Regions from separate parts of the Bacillus paramobilis genome, predicted to be linked through region 1. Evidence: riboswitches for the same ligand, from Rfam matches in the RefSeq annotation. Region 1 holds a riboswitch; each other region holds the start of a gene.

Region 1 (4,758 bases):
CTCATTTAGGAATAACAGTGAATGCAATTAACCCAGGTCCAACTAGTACAGGATGGATGACTGAAGAAATAAAGCGAGGATTAAAGCCGATGTTTCCTTTTGGTAGAATTGGTGAACCAAAGGATGCAGCAAGGCTCATTAAATTTTTAGTAAGTGAAGAAGCAGAATGGATTACTGGACAAGTTATTCATTCTGAAGGTGGATTTAAAAGGTAAAAAGAAGGTATCTCATTTCGGTGAGATACCTTCTTTTTAATCTTTCTTCAATCTTCGTGCAACACCATTCCCTAAAGACTGTAGCCCTTGAACGAGGATAATTAAAATAAAGACAGTTGCATACATTACTTCAGGTTCGTAGCGTAAATGCCCGAATCGATATGCTAAATCACCAAGACCGCCAGCACCTACAAGTCCAGCCATTGCTGTTGCACCAATTAGGCCGATTGTTGCAATTGTTAAGCCAAGTACAAGGGAGGGACGAGCTTCTTTCACCATAACGTGCCAAATGATTTTTATAGTAGAAATGCCCATCGCTTGATAAGCTTCAATAACACCACGATCTACTTCTAATAAAGCTGCCTCCATTAATCGTGCAATATAAGGAGCTGTGAATACGACAAGTGGTACGATAACACCTTGCACACCAATGGATGTTCCCATTAGAAACTTTGTAAAAGGTAAAATGAAGAATAATAGAATGATAAATGGAAGAGAGCGAATGATATTAATAACGGTATTAAGAATAGGATAAATGATTTTATTTTCATGTTGTCCACCAGGTCGCGTTAAAACCAGTGTAACGCCAAGTGGTAATGCAATAAGGATAGAGATGAATAGCGAAATAGATGTCATTTGAAATGTTTGAATGGTTGCTTCCCATATGACTTTACCCCATTCATCCAAAAAGGACTTGTTCCCCATAATCTGTTCTACCTCCTTCTACGATGATCCCTTTCTCTTGTAAAAATGATAAAGCGCGGGCTATTTCATTTTTCTCACCCTGCATATGAATGATCAGTTTCCCATATGATTCATGTTTTAACTGTGTAATATTACCGGATAAAATATTTGGATACACTTGAAAACGTTTTGTAGCGACAGCTAATGCTGGCTCTCCTGAAGCATTCCCTATAAAGGAGAGAGTTACAATTTCACCGGTAGTTTGTAGTTCTTTTTGTACTTCTTCTGGAATCTTCGCTGCAAATGCACTATTTACGAATTTCTTCGTTGTTACATGTTGTGGATTTGTAAATATATCCTTCACAGTCCCGCTTTCAACCACTGCTCCATGTTCCATGACAGCAACTCGGTCACATATACGCTGGATGACATTCATTTCATGTGTAATTAATAAAATTGTAATCCCGATTTCTTCATTAATCTTTAGTAATAGGTCAAGAATAGAATCCGTTGTTTCTGGGTCTAAAGCACTCGTTGCTTCGTCGCTTAATAACACTTCAGGTTCATGTGATAGTGCACGTGCAATGGCAACACGCTGCTTCTGGCCACCAGAAAGTTCACTCGGATAGGCATCTTTTCGATTAAAAAGATCGACAATACGTAAATACTTTTCTACCCTTTTTTCAATTTCATTTTTGGAAAGACCAGATAGACGTAACGGTAATGCGATATTTTCATAAACTGTCACAGTTTTAAGTAAATTGAACCCTTGGAAAATCATCCCGATTTTTTGTCTCGATTTTGCTAGTTCTTTTGCTGATAAAGTTGTTAAGTCTTGGCCGTTTACAATGATATTTCCTGTCGTTGGTTTTTCTAATAAATTTACACATCGAATTAATGTACTTTTACCAGCGCCACTATATCCAATGATTCCAAATACTTCGCCCTTTTTTACTTGAAGGGAAGTAGACTTAAGAGCTTCTACATTCCCTTTTTTTGTTGTAAATACTTTGGATACATTTTTTAATTCAATCATTATCGTCAGCTCCTACCAAGACGGTAAAACAGAACCATCAAATTTTTTCTCGATAAATTCTTTTACTTCTTTAGATTGATAAGCTTTCTTTAATTTATTTACAACAGCATCATCTTTATTTTCAGTGCGAACAACGACCCAGTTCACATATGGTGAATCTTTACCTTCGCGGAAAATGGAGTCTTTTGCTGGGCTTAATTTTGCACCTAATGCAAAGTTTGTATTAATTGCAGCTGCTTTCACTTCACCTAGCTGTGTTGGTAATTGAGATGCCTCTAATTCAACAATCTTTAAATTTTTCGGATTTTCAATGACATCTTTCGCAGTCGCTTTTTCTGTCGCCTTTGGATCCACTTTTAAAACTCCTGCTTTTTCAAATAGCTTTAAAGCTCGAAGTTCATTCGTTGGATCATTTGGTACAGCGATTGCGTCGCCCTCTTTTAAGTCTTTTACATCCTTTAAGCTTTTAGAATATACGCCCATAGGGAATGTTACTGTTGAAAATACTTCCGTTAATTTCATATTGCGCTCAGCTTTAAATACGTCTAAATATGATTTCGTTTGATAGCTATTTATATCGAGGCTTTTTTCATCTAAGGATACGTTTGGTGCTACATAATCATTAAATACCTTTACATCGATTTCGAGTCCGTCTTTTGCTGCCACTTCTTTTACCTTTTCAAAAATTTGTTCATGCGGTCCGCCAGTTACACCGACAGTAATCTTTTTCTCATCTAATGCTTTTACCTCTTTATCAGAATTAGCACCACATGCACCTAGCAATAATACCGCTCCACTTACAATGCTTAATAATACTTTTTTCATCTATAATTCCCCCTCCATATACGTTCCAAAATAAAAAGCACCTCTCAAAATAAGAGAGGTGCCGAATAGACAAAATAGGATCCTCTCTTATCTTCCAAAACGAAAAATCGTTTTGCAGGAATTAGCACCTTAGCTTATACGTCATAAGCTCGGTTGCCGGGCATCATCGGGCCAGTCCCTCCGCCACTCTTGATAAGAGTTTGTGTATGTAGTTTTTTAATATGGTACTAATAGTAAATCTTACAAAAAGAATTGTCAACGTTATTTTCTGAATATATTTTATTTTAAGGTAATCGAAACGTTACCTTTCTTATGTCCCTTTTCCACATACATATGAGCTTCAGAAATTTCTTCTAATCGGTAGGTTCTATCAATAACAGGTTTTAAATGTTCTGTTTCAGTTAGTTCTTTTAGTAGAATCATATCCTCTTTACTTACCTTTGCCATCATTCCATTCACAGATACATATTTTCCATTGGGTGTTAATGTATTTGTACAAAGGGATTTTTTATACTTCCCAACTGCATCAAATATAATATCGTAGCGTTCGCCCCGTTTAGTAAAATCTTCTTTCGTATAATCAATTACTTTATCAGCTCCTAAAGATTGAACAAGTTCAAAATTTGAATTACTACAAACAGCCGTAACGGTCGCACCTAAATATTTAGCAAGTTGTACAGCAGCTGTTCCTACTGATCCGGAGGCACCATATATGAGCACTTGTTGCCCTTTTTTTATACGACCCTTTCTCAGAAAATGTAATGCTGAAGTTCCACCAAAAGGAATAACTGCAGCTTCTTCATACGTCACATTGGTAGGTTTTAATGCTATTAATCCACTTTCATGTACGCATGTGTACTCGGCATAACCACCGAGGTTTAGTTCTGTTAATGCAAAAATTGGATCACCTTTTTTAAATTGAGTTACATCTGTTCCTATTTCTTCGATTTCACCGGATAACTCTACGCCGAGTATAGGTTTTCTTGGTTTTCTGAAACCTAATATGATCCGCATAGGAATCCAAAATAAGAGGGGACTATTAAAACCGCGTATTCTACAATCTCCAGTTGATACACTTGTTGCGTGAATTTTAATTAATACTTCGTTCTTTTTAGGTATAGGTTTCTCTATATTTTGAAGTTGAAGAACGTTAGGTGGTCCATACTTTGTGCAAATAATTGCTTTCATAATGACCTCCTGAATTTAGTTGTTGTTATTTACATCATATTTAAAATCTTCATTAAACATGTCGCTATATAGCGAATATAGATTAAAAATTGTATAGATTTCATAGGAAAAGAGGTGATATTATTTTGGAAAAGGGGGCGACATTATGAAAAAAATTATTTTTATTTCGAGTTTAGTGTTTGCAATCAGTCTAGGGGTAGGATGTAGTAATGAGAAAACAACAAAGACGAATGAACCGAAAAAAGAATCAGTTCAAAAAGAAAAAGAATTAGCGGCGAAGGATGTTTTCAAGAAAACGAACGAAGCTTTTAAAAATGAAGAGCATGTAACGATGACATATGGTGTAGGAGTAAAAGCTGAGGGAACAGAGATGGATATATTAAAGGCTAAGATGCAATTAGAGCCAAAGACAAAGAATTCTCGTTCTGAAATGAATATTTCTGGTACAAATGTTGTAGTGTATACTGTGGATGGTAAAGTTGCTGGTGAGGTGAAAAACCCTAATACAGGAGAAGTTATAACTGTACCAGAGGAGCAATTAAACGCTGGTGGAATGAAAGCGACTCAAGATATTATAGATAAGTTAGAAGTACCGGAAGTAGTTTTAGATAAAATGAAGATGGAGAAAAGCGGAGATAAATATAAACTGAAATTTACATTAAAAGGGCAAGAAACAGAAAGTATGTTAACTAGCATGGATGAAACGCAGAAGAAAATGTTACAAGCACAAAATGCGAAGATAGAAGAAGTGGATGCAGAATATATCATTACAAAAGATTTTAAATATGAATCAGCAAAGATAGACATGGT
Region 2 (4,758 bases), 820 kb from region 1:
TAATACAACTAGTAAAGCAAATCCTCCAGCGAAACCGCAGCCTTCGCCGCAACTACCACCATATCCCATAACAATAGTGCCTCCTTTAGATAAAAGGGTAAAACTAGGGTTCATTCCATGGATTTTAACGGGTTCACTTTACCTTATGTTTTAAAGAATGAATTGAGCAGGTCCTTTTGAAAATATAGAAAAGACGCCATTAGGCGCCTTCCTGTTAGGTAGATAAGACTTTAGTTTTCCAATCTAAAGAAATTTTGTATCAGCTCTTTGTGAGTATATCATAATATCCGATTGATTTATTATGCATTGTTACATACTTTTCTAACTCCCTCTATTTTCTATTTGATAAAATAAAATCCCAATATTACCAAAAGTTAAATAAATATTTCTACATATTCAAGATATTTACATAATTTACAAAAGTGATACAGTTGAGTTGTAAGCTATAAAAACTATTAAAGGGGGATTTATTATGTTTAAGAAATTAGTAGTAGGGCTATTGGCAACTGGTATTGCATTAACAGGAGGAATTGGGGCAGCTTCAGCTGATATACAAAAAGATGTGAGCTCTCCGAAGCAAGCAACATGCTCAATTCCTTATGAGTATTCTAATGGTAAATTCAAAAGAACTCTTTATTATTCAAATGGAGTATATGCTAATAGTTTTAATGAAAATGTTTGTGGTGGAACGATTACGTGGTATTTAAAACATGTTCAAAATGGAGTTGCTTTTTACGAAGGTAATTTAAAATAGTAGATTTTTTGAACCTCATTTATTGAGGTTCTTTTATTTTTAGTTTTTAAACTGATCCTCCATAAAAAAAAGACACCTAAAGGTGCCTTTCTCCGACTTGAACCACGCTCATTTAATATAAACCTATCCGTATTATCCCTTTGTTATACATGTAAACACATCCTATAAAACAGAATCATCTATATACACCAGATTGTTAGTTTACAAAATACAAGAGATTTGAGATCAGTATTAGAGTGACGCCACACCTTCTGCAATGATTGATATGTTACGCCTTTCAAAAGAATCTGCTTTATAGAATGTATCCACAATTTATATTTTACTACATGTAATATTTATTTTGTGTAATTATTATAACTATGTATAATTGCATAAAGTTTATAAAAAAATGAGAGCATAATTTGGTATTGTGTAATAAAGATAAGACCCACCTACGGAAATAGGTGGGTCTTATCTTTATTGCTATTTCATTGCACAAAAGGAAATTTGTATCAAAATAATAGCATATTCTTAAAGTTTTTATATTGAGAAATAAAGAAAAGACACCCAAAGGTGCCTTCCTCCGACTTGAACCATCCTAATTTTAATAATATGTATTGAACTCCTATCAAAATCTTTTTTACATGTTAAGTAATATCGATCATCGAGAAAAAAGAAAAGGGGCTTTCTTATGAAAGGATAGACTTTCATATTTCATCATTACCACTAATGAAGTGTTATTTTATATATAGAAACGAATAAGGGACAGAACAAGTTATAAGTTTAAAGAGTCGAAATGGTGAAAATGTATTGAGAAATTTTTTTGAAACGATAATATTCAGAAAATTAAATGTTTTCTAGGTTTATTTTTGTTATTATGTTAGTAATCTATAGACAAAGGAGAATGGGCTATATGAGTGTACACGTAATAAAAAAGGAAGAAATCACTTTACTTTTACATGATTGGTATCGAGAAATCCGTTCACAGAATTTCGTTAAGGCAAAGGAATTAAAACAAAGTATTGATACAAAAATTAATAGTATGGAAGAAAATCAAAAGAATACAGAGTTTTATGCACTTTTAGATTTTAGATTTAAAATGTTGAGTGCAGAGTTTTATCCCCATCAATCTGACATATCTAAGAATGATCTAAGAAAAATGAAGTTAGATGAAGCGCCATCAGATCAATCTTTATTATATTATTACCATTTCTTTAAGGCTTCTCATGCTACGGTAAACGGTGATTTTAAAGTGGCTGAAAGGCATTATGGAATAGCGGAATCTTTGTTGGAAAATATTCAGGATCCAATCGAAAAAGCAGAATTTAACTTTAAGCTATCCAGCTACTATTATCATGTTTGCCAGCCTATTTTAGTCATTCAATATGCAACCAGAGCAAGAAATACATTTGAAGGGCTGTACGGGTATAGTAGGAAGGTCGCAGCATGTGACAATGTTCTCGGGTTAGCATGTGTAAAGCTAAATGAATTTGAGCAGGCAGAAGTTTATTTTATGTCGTCTCTGGATATTTTGAAAAAGCAAAATGAAGAGGAGTTAATGTTACGAGTTCGACATAGTTTAGGGGTTATGTATGCAGAACAAAACCTATCTGATTTAGCACTTCGTTATTTATCAGAAGTATCACAAAAAATCCCGAATCACTTTAGAGCGATTTTTTTGGAAGCAAGAGAGAATTTAAAGTTAGGAAAAACAAAGCTTGCAGCGTCTTTAATTGAAAAAGGATTAGTAATCTGTAATGAACTAGAACAAAAAGAATATGAACATCATTTTAAAATTCTAAAGGGAATGAATGAGAATGTTTCTGCTGAAGAATTAGAGTTAGCTATTTCTAAAGGAATTTCTTTCTTTAATGAAGTAGGTTTATGGCAATATGTCCAGGAATATGCTGAAAAGTTAGCGGTTAAATATCATAAAGAAGGAAATTCAATAAAATCTAGTGAATACTTCTATTTAGGATATAAAGAAAAAGAAAAAGGTTTTCAGAAAGGGGCTTTAAAATGAAAAGAATCATAAGCAGTTCAATTGGATTAATAATTACGGTCATACTATTAAATGGAGTAAATGTTTCAACGGAACAATCAAAGGTTAGTACAACAAACGTTATACAATATACGCATGGAGAGCCGTGGGGCTGATGGAATATTGAAGTATAAAGAGTTATTAGATCAAAGTGAAGAAAAAGTAATTATTAGGTATATAGATGAAACGCTCAAATGAGCGTTTTTTTTATTTTATAATCAGATGTTTTATGTTCATATGTACCGCAGTAAAAGCTTATTCCTGACTTAAAAAAAGAGCCTCCACCGGAATGGTATTTGTATTAACTACAACCACATCTATCAAGAAAATTAGGTTTTTTTCCACATGAAGGACATCTCGATTCTAGTATTTTATTCTTCAAATATCTCCGGCTTCTCCACTCTAAATGATTTCACCTCACCGCACTCTAAACAAAATGTAGTTAATAGTTTGGAACGTTTTCCCACTGAAAAGAGCCTACTAGAATCATCTTCACAAACATATGCATGATAAGCAAATCCAACTCTTCCTTCTTTAAATGTAGTAGAACCACAATTCTCGCATCGTTTATTTTTCATGCTACGAACACCTCTTTTGCTGTATTTTTAAGATAAAAGTAAAGCAACTTGTTTATACATGATGTTTTCGACATGATACAACATAGCCCTTTATATATTCGTAAGTAAAACAACATAATACCCCTATAACAATATGATTTTTTATATATCATTTAATGTATATCGGAAAAATAAGTATTAAAGGATTGATTTTTATTATTCTGATGATTATAATAAATGAAAATCAAACAATTCTTATGTTGAGAAGTGGAGGGACGGGCCCTATGAAACTTCGGCAACCTCGTTTTAGACGAAAGGTGCCAAATCCTGCAGGTGAAAAAACACCTGAAAGATAAGAGCGGTTCACTTAGTCAAGAAGGCTACTCTTATTTCGATAAGAGTAGCTTTTTTTATGGCTAAAAGATAAAGGGGGAATAGGTAGTGGAGTACGGTTTTTGGTTACCGGTTTTTGGGGGATGGCTTCGAAATGTAGATGATGAATCTATGCCGCCTACGTTTGAGTATGCAAAACAAACAGCGCAAGCGGCAGAACAATTAGGTTTTTCAACAACACTGATTGCAGAATTAAATTTAAATGATATAAAAGGTGTTTCAGCACCAAGTTTAGAGGCGTGGACAACTGCGGCAGCACTTGCAGCAGTGACAGATAAATTAGAGATTATGACAGCTGTAAGACCTGGATTCCACAATCCAGCAGTTACAGCGAAAATGGCAGCGAATATCGATCAATTAAGTAATGGTCGTTTTACATTGAATGTAGTTTCAGCATGGTGGGAAGAAGAAGCGAGACAGTACGGCGGAGTATTTACCGCACATGATGAAAGATATGATCGCACAGAGGAATTTGTAACAATTTTGAAGGAGCTTTGGAAAGAAGAAGAGTTTTCTTATAAAGGGAACTTTTATGAGCTTCATGATACACATTTAAGTCCAAAACCTGTGCAGAAACAAGGCATTAAGCTTTATGCAGGTGGTGAGAGCGAACGAGGAAAAGAGGTCATTGTAAATCACGCGGATGCATATGTAATGCACGGGGGAACAGTGGAAGAAGTATCTGTGAAAATAGAAGATATGAAGAATCGTAGAAAGAAAGTTACAGAGGAGCCATTGCAGTCATTCGGGCTTGCGGCTTACGTCATTTGTCGTGACACAGAAGAAGAGGCGTTAGAAGAATGGAAACGCATAACGGATATGAAAGATGATGCGTTAGGTTACGCGAGTTACCAAGACTTTGTGAGTAAATCGCAGTTGGAACAGCAAGTGAAGCTCAATGATTATTCCGTATCGAATCGCGGGTTACGTCCTAATTTAATCGGAACACCAGAACAAATTGCAGAAAGGATACTTGCTTTTGAAAAAGTAGGTGTTACGTTATTACTTTTACAATTTTCACCACAGTTTGAAGA
Region 3 (4,758 bases), 1.3 Mb from region 1:
TGCTTCTTCATTTCAGCTCCCCCCCTTCTTTTCACATATACATAGAAGAAAAGGCATTGCTTTCCAACACCTTTTCTCCTATCACTATATCATAAGCCTGTTTTATAATATACTACTATTATTTTGTTAACTCTTTCGTTAACGATACATCATTCTTTTCTTTCATTTCACGCTCAAGCTTTGCAATCTTCATATCAAATGTGTCACGTTCATGCTCCTCATTCATACGAGTTTCTAAGTCACGAATATGATCTTCAATTTCTTCAAAGCGTAAGAACGGATTGTTTTCATCCATTTTATGCATCGCTGTATTCATACGGCGATTTGCATGTGCCATATTTTCACGTGCCATTAGTTCCATGCGCTTTGCGTGCATTTCTTTTAATTTATTTTTCATGTCAGAAAGACGACGCTCTAACTCATCGATTTGCTCTACAACACCAGCATACATTCCTTCTAATCGAGTTACTTGCCCTTCATAATAAGCTACTTCTTCTAATGCACGTTCGTGTAACTGTAATTCGCCTGCTTCTTGAGCGATGATAGCCTGTTTTGATCTTTTATTAACGAAATAACGCGCTTGCTCAAGCTCACGAGCGAAATTAGATTTTAATGTTTTATGACGCTGAATTAACTTCTCAATTTTTGTTGTTTCACGCTCACTATCGCGTAAATATTGGTTTAACATAGCGATTGGATTTTTTCTTTCTTTCTCATCTAACACATTATGAAAATCTGCTAAAATTGCATCGCGTACACGTCCGAATAAAGATTGTTTCATTATAATCTTCCTCTCTTCTACTTTATAAATTTGATTTGATTTTTATTAGTTTTTCATTAACTTGTTCCACTCATCTTCAAAGTTGCTATATGGTTTAGAACTTTCTGGTGCAGAATCAACAACTACATTTTTTTCTTTTTTCCACTCACGATATCCGTAGTATAAAACTACTAATGCTGCGATACCGATTAGTGCTGGGGAATGAGAAAGGGCGATGGACAAGCCGATCAAACCAACAATACCCCAAGCTAACTTTCCAAAAAATGATTGTGCTCGCACAAATGATTTATAGCTCCAGTACACAACTCCTGCTCCAATTGCGAACCCTATAATACCAGCAAGACTGCCAAGAGCAATTAAAGCTAAAATACCAGCCGCGATAAACGCTAGAAATTGTTTCATCTTGTGCTTGCCTCCCTTCGATTTGATACTCTTATCTTAACTATTTTTTCATCTTTCCATAACGAGCTTAAGAACCGTTTTTAACTCAGACTTAAGACCGAGTCGCATTCAGCCTTGTGCAAAAACTACGATTGGATAGGATGTTTCACTCTTTTATTGCACATAAAAAGCCGTACAGAGAATACTCTCTGTACGGCTTTCATTGCTATGCATAAACTTCATTTTTCATTATGCTGTTTTATGATATTCTTTCTTTCCCGCCACTTTAGAAAACCTCGGGAAACCAATTAATATAGAAATGATTCCACATACTCCAACTAAGATTGGATAAAACGCATATGGTAACAATTCAATCGGAGATAACGCCGCAAACCCTGCTGCTGTTAACATTTGAGCACCATACGGGATTAACCCTTGCACACAGCATGAGAAAAGATCTAATACACTCGCTGATTTACGAGGATCAATTTCATACTGATCTGCAATGTTTTTCGCAAGCGGACCTGTAAAGATAATAGAAATCGTATTATTTGCTGTACACATATTCGTCATACTTACTAAGCCAGCGATACCGAACTCTGCTCCTTTTTTCGAACGAATGTTACGCGTTAAAATATTCATTAAATATTGAATGCCACCATTATATTGAATCAGTTCGACCATACCGCCAATTAAAATAGCAAGTAATACTAACTCCATCATACCGCCCATTCCAGTCGTTACACTTTTAAAGAAACTCTCTAACGTGTAACTTCCATCTAAAAGACCGATAACGCCTGATAGTACTGTCCCACCAGTTAACACGATAAGTACATTCCAGCCAAGTAACGCTGTAATAAGTACTCCTGCATACGGTAAAATCTTTATCCAGTCAAAGCTATGCGCTTTAATCTGCGTATCACTTCCTAAGGTAACGATTACTAATAGTACAATTGTAATAACCGCTGCTGGTAATACAATTAAAAAGTTCGTTTTAAACTTATCTTTCATTTCTGTTCCTTGCGAACGTACAGCTGCGATTGTTGTATCTGAAATAAATGATAAATTATCACCAAACATCGCTCCACCAACAACAGTAGCCATCGTAAGTGCAATGGAGATATCAGTTTGCCCACTAATCCCTACAGCAATTGGTGCTAATGCAGCAATCGTTCCCATTGAAGTTCCCATCGCTAATGAAATAAATGCCCCTATAACAAAAATTCCAGCTACGATAAATCCTTGCGGCAAAATGGATAACGCTAAGTTAACTGTAGAATCAACGCCGCCCATCCCTTTTGCTGTTTCAGAAAATGCTCCTGCAAGCACAAATATTAGAACCATAATCATAATATCTGGGTTCCCTGCACCTTTAGCAAATCGTTCTACTTTTACATTAAAGCTTTCTTTACGATTCATTGCTAAAGCGACCCCTACAGCAATTGAAATTGCTACAAGTATCGGCAATTTATAGAAATCACCTGTAATAATTCCAGAACCAATAAATAGCGCCAAAAATATCCCCAGTGGTAATAAAGCCAAACCATTTCCTCTCGTTTCTTTCAAAGTACCATCTCTCCCTAGTTTCAACCTTTTTCTAATGAATAACAAAAGACCTCTTCCAATGAGAAGAGGTCTTATACATCTATAAGAAACGCTCTTCTCATCTTTCAAGCACATGCTTGCTGGATTTGGCACAGCACTCTGAAATCGAGTCCGCTGCCGAGGCATCGTAGGGCCAGTCCCTCCGCCTCTCTTTATAAGAAGGTTTCATATTTATTTTTTAATAATAATTTCTTCCCTAACTTTACTCGCTTACAAAACAAAAGTCAATTATTTTTTGTATAGATTTTTTTGGTAATTATGCAAAAATTTGAATACAACAATCATTTTAACTTTTTGATTTCTTCTTCCAATATTGAAATCCAATAAAATTCACTATTTTTTATTGCAGCTATTATCCATTTCGTAGTGCACCAAGCTAACTCATACTCTTCTTTTGTAACATCGCCACTTTTATAAGCATCCTCTAACTCATCTTCATCCAATATATACATTTTACCGTTCGGTAATAACACTACATCTAAATATAAATCATCAAAATAAGGTAAACCACGATCGTCTATTTCATATTCTTTCGCCACATCAATATAATATTGCACTAATTTTTTCTGATCATCTAACATAGCTGTAATCGCAAAGTTTTTCCCGTCTATGAAATATTGAATCCACGTAAACTGATTCCCTGCAATACAAAGTTCCTTACCATCATATTCTTTACAACTAGGTTCTTTCACCTTTTTTATTTCCAGTATTCCTAGCATTCCTTCTTCTATTTGCTTAACTGTATAATCTTTCTCTATTAGTCGCTTCCACGAAGAACCGTCACCATATTTACGTTTCATTACGTCCGCTTCCCTTCTATATAGAAAAGCCCCCACATATTATGTGAGAGCTTGTTCAAATTATAATTAAGCTGCTTGCTTATTAGAAATCTCTTTCAAATAGGCCTGTCCTTTTTCAGCGTCATACTGACCTTCCCACTTAGACATAACTACAGCCGCTAAAGAGTTACCTACAACGTTAACTGCTGTACGAGCCATATCTAAAATACGGTCAATACCAGCGATGAAGGCTAAACCTTCAGCTGGAATACCTACTGTACCAAGTGTCGCTAATAATACAACGAATGATACGCCAGGTACACCCGCAATACCTTTTGATGTAAGCATTAATACAAGTAATAATGTAATTTGTTGTGTAATGGATAAATCAATACCGTACATTTGCGCTAAGAAAATAGCCGCAATTGCTTGATATAAAGTTGATCCATCTAAGTTAAATGAATAACCTGTCGGAATAACGAAAGATGTAATTGCCTTCGGACAACCGAACTTCTCCATTTTCTCCATGATTTTCGGTAAAACTGTTTCTGAACTTGCTGTAGAGTATGCTAAGATCAATTCGTCTTTTAAAATCTTAAAGAATTGGAAAATGTTAATTCCAAATATTTTCGCTGTAATTCCTAATACGACTACAACGAAGAAAATCATTGCTCCATATACTACAATTAATAATTTCCCTAATGGAATTAATGAAGAAAGACCAAATGTAGAAACTGTAACTCCAATTAGTGCAAACACACCAAATGGTGCAAATTTCATAACTTGGTTTGTTACGTAAAACATTGCATCAGCTACACCTTGGAAAAATTGAAGAACCGGTCTTCCTCTTTCACCAATTGCCGCTACACCTAAACCAAATAATACAGAGAAGAAGATAATAGCAAGCATATCTCCGTCAGCTAATGACTTCATAATGTTCGTTGGAACAATATTTACAAATGTATCTGCAAATGAATGACTTTGTACTTGCTCTGTCGTATGTGTATATTTTGAAATATCTGTCTTTGTTAACTGCTCCATGTTTACGCCTTTTCCTGGTTGGAAAATATTCGCAATCAATAGACCGACAATAATTGCAATTGTTGTAATAATTTCAAAGTAAATAATTGTTTTTCCGCCTAGTCGGCCTAATTTTTTAACATCGCCAACACCAGCAACCCCAACAACAATACTTGCTACAACAATCGGTAC
Region 4 (4,758 bases), 2.1 Mb from region 1:
CTTCCTCCTGGTCCTTCTCCCCATTGATCACGCGGACGGTCTGCATAAATTTCAATACCATTCCCCTCTAAATCTTGTAAATAAAACGCTTCGCTATACGTATGATCACTTGCACTATTAAACCTTGAAATTGGTAAAATTTCATTAGAATATGTATAACGCCCTTCTTGTTCAGCTGGACTATCAATTACATTCTTATTACGAATCACCCCAAATAATGCCGATGCAAATGCTTCACGAGTCGGAACTAAAAAGGCTACATGATATATGCCAGTCGTACGCGGCTCTTGCAGAATCCCGTCCTCTAACTTTTCAAGAACAAGTAACGTGCTCTTTCCACCTTTTCCTGATAAATATGCTTTATTCGCCTCCTGTTTAATTACTTCTAAGCCTACTACATTCTCATAAAAAGCAATTTGGCGCTCTAAATCTTGCACTTTAAATTCAACATGACCAATACGTGTTTTCGGATGAATTTGTACCATGAATAACTCCCTCTCTAGTTCCCTTTATTTTTTTATATTAATTGATAGGTGATAGCCCCATTCAACGAATACACCTTAATTTTGTTTTTTCGTAGCATCAACTTTTAGCCATTTTTTCGATATCTCACTTAATGTGCCATCTTGCTCTAACTCTTTTAACGCTTTATTTATATTTTCCAACTTTTCGCTCTTTTTAGCAAATGGAAATGCAATCTCTCCCCATTCAAGTGGACCAAATCCGACTTTAACATTATCTAGTTTTGCTTTTGTAATTGTCGTTTCTACTTGAACTTTATCATTATAATAAGCATCGACACGTCCAAGTCCTACTTCATTCAATTCGGCTGTCGGATCTTCTGAGAATGTCTTAATTGTAAAAGCATTATTTTTATTTAGTGCTTTTAACTCCTGCTCTCCTGCTGTACCAAGTCCAACACCTACAGTCTTACCTTTTAGATCTTCTAACGATTTGATTGTATGGTTATCCTTCTTCACCGCAAAAACAGAGCCTGAGTACACGTATGGAATTGAAAAATCATATTTCTTTTTCCTTTCCGGAGAGACTGATAGTTCATTTGCAATTGTATCAATACGACCTGAATCTAATAAACCGAATAACCCCTCAAAATCAGAAACATTCCATTCTACTTTATACCCAGCTTTTTTAGCAGCCGCTTCAATAATTTCAGCATCAAAACCTTTTACGTTCTCGCCTTCTTTAAATATAAATGGACTACGCCCTGCAGAAGTCCCAACTTTCACTACTTTTTCATCTGTCTTTTTACTTGCTGTATCCGAACCACAAGCAGACAAAACTCCAACTGATACTGTTAATGCTAGTGTTAATAATAATGATGATTTTTTCATAGCTCTTCCTCCTAAATAACGAAATGATTGCCTTCTTCAGAAGCATTTAATTGCCGTAAAAACTTTTTCGTACGTTCATTTTGCGGGTTTCGGAAAATCTCTTTCGGCGTCCCCTGCTCTATAATAATTCCATCAGCCATAAAAATAACGCGATCTGCCACGTCTTTTGCAAAATTCATTTCATGTGTAACAACAACCATCGTTATATGCTGTCTTGCCAAGTCTTTAATAACTTGCAATACCTCATTCACCAATTCTGGGTCAAGTGCAGAAGTCGGTTCATCAAACAATAAAACCGCGGGATTTAAAGCCATTGCCCTAGCAATCCCTATCCTTTGCTGTTGCCCTCCCGATAACATTGTTGGATAAAAACTTTCTTTATCAGCTAAGCCTACTTGTTTTAATATTTCTCTCGCTATTCTCTTTGCCTCTTCTTCACTTTTTTTCTGTACAACCGTTAATGCTGTTGTAATATTTTGTAATGCTGTTTTATTTTTAAATAAATTATAGTTTTGAAAAACCATAGCCGTTTTTTGACGTAATTGTATTATTTCTTTTTTATAAAGTTTTTTCGCATGAATCTCTAAATCTTCAATTCTAATACTTCCATCCTCTGGTTGTTCTAATAAATTTAAACATCTTAATAATGTCGATTTACCTGAACCAGAAGGTCCAATAATGACTACCACTTCTCCTTTATTTACAGTAAGTGAGATTCCTTTTAATACTTCATTACTTTTGTAAGATTTATACAAATCACTTATCTCAATCACACATATCACCTCATTCCTGTTACAAATACGGTGCATCAAGTTTCTTTTCTAACTTTTTCTGTCCCCAACTAATTACGATTGTAATAATCCAATATACTATTGCTACCGCTAAATAACTTTCCATATAACGATACGATTGTGCCGCTAGCATTTTCGCTTGCGCTAAAATTTCAGCCACCCCAAGAGCAAAAGATAACGAAGATTCTTTTAACAATCCGACAAAATTATTTCCAAGTGACGGTACCGCTACACGAATAGCTTGCGGGAAAATAATTTGTCGCATCGCTTGCGCCTTTGTCATTCCAACTGATAAACAAGCATCCATTTGCCCCGATTCCACAGCATTTAATGAACCTCGAATAATTTCTGATAAATAAGCAGCATTATTTAAACTTAGGCCAATTAAAGTTGCTTGCATAGCTGTAAGCACTGTAAATGTCGGAAAGATTTGTGGTAATCCGAAATACAACACAAACAATTGAACTAATAGCGGCGTTCCTCTAAAGAAAGAAATATACACCCTTACAATAGGATATAAAAATTTTGTTTTGTTCTTCGTTACAATCGCCAAGCCAATCCCTATAACAAAAGAAATAATCATTGAAACTAAAGTAATCCCTAAAGTTATGTATACATACTTAAATAATTGCGGAAAACTTTCTAAAAAATACGTTACATCAAACTTCACTCTATCCCCCCTCTCTAAACAAAAAACTCTTCTTACATATATAAGAAGAGTTGAATGTTAATCCATTTCCCCTCATCTTCCAAACGCATTATACGTTTGCTGGAATTAGCACAGTACTTTTGTAGCCTGTTGCTGAGATTTCATCGGGCCAGTCCCTCCATCTCTCTTGATAAGAAAACTAATAAATATTTCCATTTATTTAGTTGTTAATATGAAGAATACAGTTAATTATATATAATGTCAATAGGAAAACTAAGAATTAAATTCAATACTTTTTCGAATAGCTTATTCCTCACATTCAGCCAGTCTTAAGGAATATAATTTACACTGGATAAATTGCACAAAAAAAGCCATTATTTCTATTAAGAATAGAAATAATGGCTTTTTTATAGATTAATTATTCTTATCTCATTTTATGTACTTCAGCAACTAACTTTCCGCCCTGAATGCCCATATAAAGTTTCACAGGTGCATCATTCGTGTTTTCAAACACTAAGTCTAAGTATGGATATGCAATTGTAGCGTCTCTTCCTTGTGGAACGTATCCTACCGTTTTAGAATGCGTTGTTCTCTCTACCATCTTCAAACCAGCTTGATCTGCTGCATTGTATAAAGTTGATGATGTTTGACAAACACCACCGCCGTAGCCATCTACTAATTTACCATCTACAATTTCTTTTCCTAATTGGTATCCTTTATCTGGCGTTGTATCACCTATTAATGCATTGAAAGAGAAACGGTCTCCTTTCGCTAATACAACTCCATTTATGCTCGCTGCTGACAAACGAATATTCTCAATACGGCCACCTGCTGAGCCACCTAAATTCGTTTCGTATCTACCAATTACCGTGCCACTTCCTTGCGCATCACTTAATGTTGCAGTAGGCTTTTTCTCAACAATAGGTAATTGATATGAAGAATCCCACATACCAACGTTTAATAATTTATCTACTAATTCTTTTTCCATTAACTCATAAGCAGGTTTTCCTTCTTGCCAACTTCCATCAGGTGCTACGCGTGAAGGAACCATCTTTTTGTCAACGCTTTTCCCAACCTCGCTAGCAACCTTCGTTACCGATTTTTTAAATTTCGCTTCGTCTTCAAAATAGCCTAGACTCGATAAATCTAGCTTTTTCACTTCCGTACCTGTGCGACCATCTACTAAACTAATAGAATCCTGTACTTCTGCTTTAGCCTCTACCGTGTGGCCACCAATATCACTTACTAATGCAACATCACTGACTTTTGTACCACAGCCACTCACTACAGCTACACATAACACCCCAACTAATATACCCTTTACTTTACGGAACAATAGACTCTCCCCTTTTTCCCAATATTACTTTTATGTATTATTTCATTTTTATGTATGTTTTGTTACAATCATTTTACAATATATTTATAAAATGTTACAAGTTATTTTTTACTCTATATAAATTACTCTTTTCTTTTCCAAATGTCTATACATATTTACATAAAAGTTTGAGTTTGATAGAATTGTAACCTTTACGTAACCTCTCCCCATTATCCAGTATATACCATAAAACGAACAGAATACAAATGTAAAAACTCCATATTCTTATTTATAAAGAAACATCCTGTGAACATAAATAGGTATTTGCCGTGCCACACTCCGCTTTTACACATACATTATGGTGAATTAACCTATTTTAAAGAAATGGAGGATGTTTTTATGTACCCCTACAATCCATACGATCCATATAACCAAAATGTTTATCAACCTCAATATGATTTACAAGCACAATACCAACAATATATAGATCCAACAGATCAAGTTAATCCATATGATCAAACTCGACAATTCCAACTTCCAATCTCTTTTCCTGGTGCTGGAAACCGTCAACTAGAAAGACGAGTAAATGAGCTTGAGCAAAGAGTACGTCAATTAGAAAACACGGTTGAGCGTCATACACGTAGATTAAAC

The links. A riboswitch is a leader RNA that binds a small molecule or an ion and turns the genes downstream of it on or off. The one in region 1 is predicted to bind S-adenosylmethionine.
Region 2: it holds a riboswitch for S-adenosylmethionine, as region 1 does, so the genes downstream of both, AABL52_RS22070 (LLM class flavin-dependent oxidoreductase) here and AABL52_RS26065 (MetQ/NlpA family ABC transporter substrate-binding protein) in region 1, are expected to answer to the same signal.
Region 3: it holds a riboswitch for S-adenosylmethionine, as region 1 does, so the genes downstream of both, AABL52_RS19695 (Na+/H+ antiporter NhaC family protein) here and AABL52_RS26065 (MetQ/NlpA family ABC transporter substrate-binding protein) in region 1, are expected to answer to the same signal.
Region 4: it holds a riboswitch for S-adenosylmethionine, as region 1 does, so the genes downstream of both, AABL52_RS09975 (amino acid ABC transporter permease) here and AABL52_RS26065 (MetQ/NlpA family ABC transporter substrate-binding protein) in region 1, are expected to answer to the same signal.

Annotation. Positions count from the first base shown of each region.
Region 1 covers NZ_CP151108.1:5,110,605-5,115,362, reverse strand. Annotated here, with positions in the region: gene AABL52_RS26080 (SDR family oxidoreductase) at 1-215, shown strand, start outside; gene AABL52_RS26075 (methionine ABC transporter permease) at 252-920, opposite strand; gene AABL52_RS26070 (methionine ABC transporter ATP-binding protein) at 895-1,935, opposite strand; gene AABL52_RS26065 (MetQ/NlpA family ABC transporter substrate-binding protein) at 1,948-2,760, opposite strand; SAM riboswitch class I at 2,845-2,959, opposite strand; gene AABL52_RS26060 (NAD(P)-dependent alcohol dehydrogenase) at 3,040-3,948, opposite strand; gene AABL52_RS26055 (hypothetical protein) at 4,094-4,758, shown strand, end outside.
Region 2 covers NZ_CP151108.1:4,294,077-4,298,834, reverse strand. Annotated here, with positions in the region: gene AABL52_RS22095 (YjcZ family sporulation protein) at 1-69, opposite strand, end outside; gene AABL52_RS22090 (LCI fold-containing protein) at 473-754, shown strand; gene AABL52_RS22085 (tetratricopeptide repeat protein) at 1,647-2,756, shown strand; gene AABL52_RS22080 (Phr family secreted Rap phosphatase inhibitor) at 2,753-2,890, shown strand; gene AABL52_RS22075 (hypothetical protein) at 3,146-3,352, opposite strand; SAM riboswitch class I at 3,584-3,690, shown strand; gene AABL52_RS22070 (LLM class flavin-dependent oxidoreductase) at 3,773-4,758, shown strand, end outside.
Region 3 covers NZ_CP151108.1:3,858,282-3,863,039, forward strand. Annotated here, with positions in the region: gene liaF (cell wall-active antibiotics response protein LiaF) at 1-11, opposite strand, end outside; gene AABL52_RS19685 (PspA/IM30 family protein) at 119-781, opposite strand; gene AABL52_RS19690 (hypothetical protein) at 827-1,183, opposite strand; gene AABL52_RS19695 (Na+/H+ antiporter NhaC family protein) at 1,412-2,728, opposite strand; SAM riboswitch class I at 2,823-2,928, opposite strand; gene AABL52_RS19700 (DUF402 domain-containing protein) at 3,049-3,567, opposite strand; gene gltP (glutamate/aspartate:proton symporter GltP) at 3,634-4,758, opposite strand, start outside.
Region 4 covers NZ_CP151108.1:1,931,135-1,935,892, reverse strand. Annotated here, with positions in the region: gene AABL52_RS09990 (VOC family protein) at 1-485, opposite strand, end outside; gene AABL52_RS09985 (amino acid ABC transporter substrate-binding protein) at 561-1,352, opposite strand; gene AABL52_RS09980 (amino acid ABC transporter ATP-binding protein) at 1,364-2,125, opposite strand; gene AABL52_RS09975 (amino acid ABC transporter permease) at 2,145-2,813, opposite strand; SAM riboswitch class I at 2,883-2,989, opposite strand; gene AABL52_RS09970 (VanW family protein) at 3,217-4,128, opposite strand; gene AABL52_RS09965 (hypothetical protein) at 4,492-4,758, shown strand, end outside.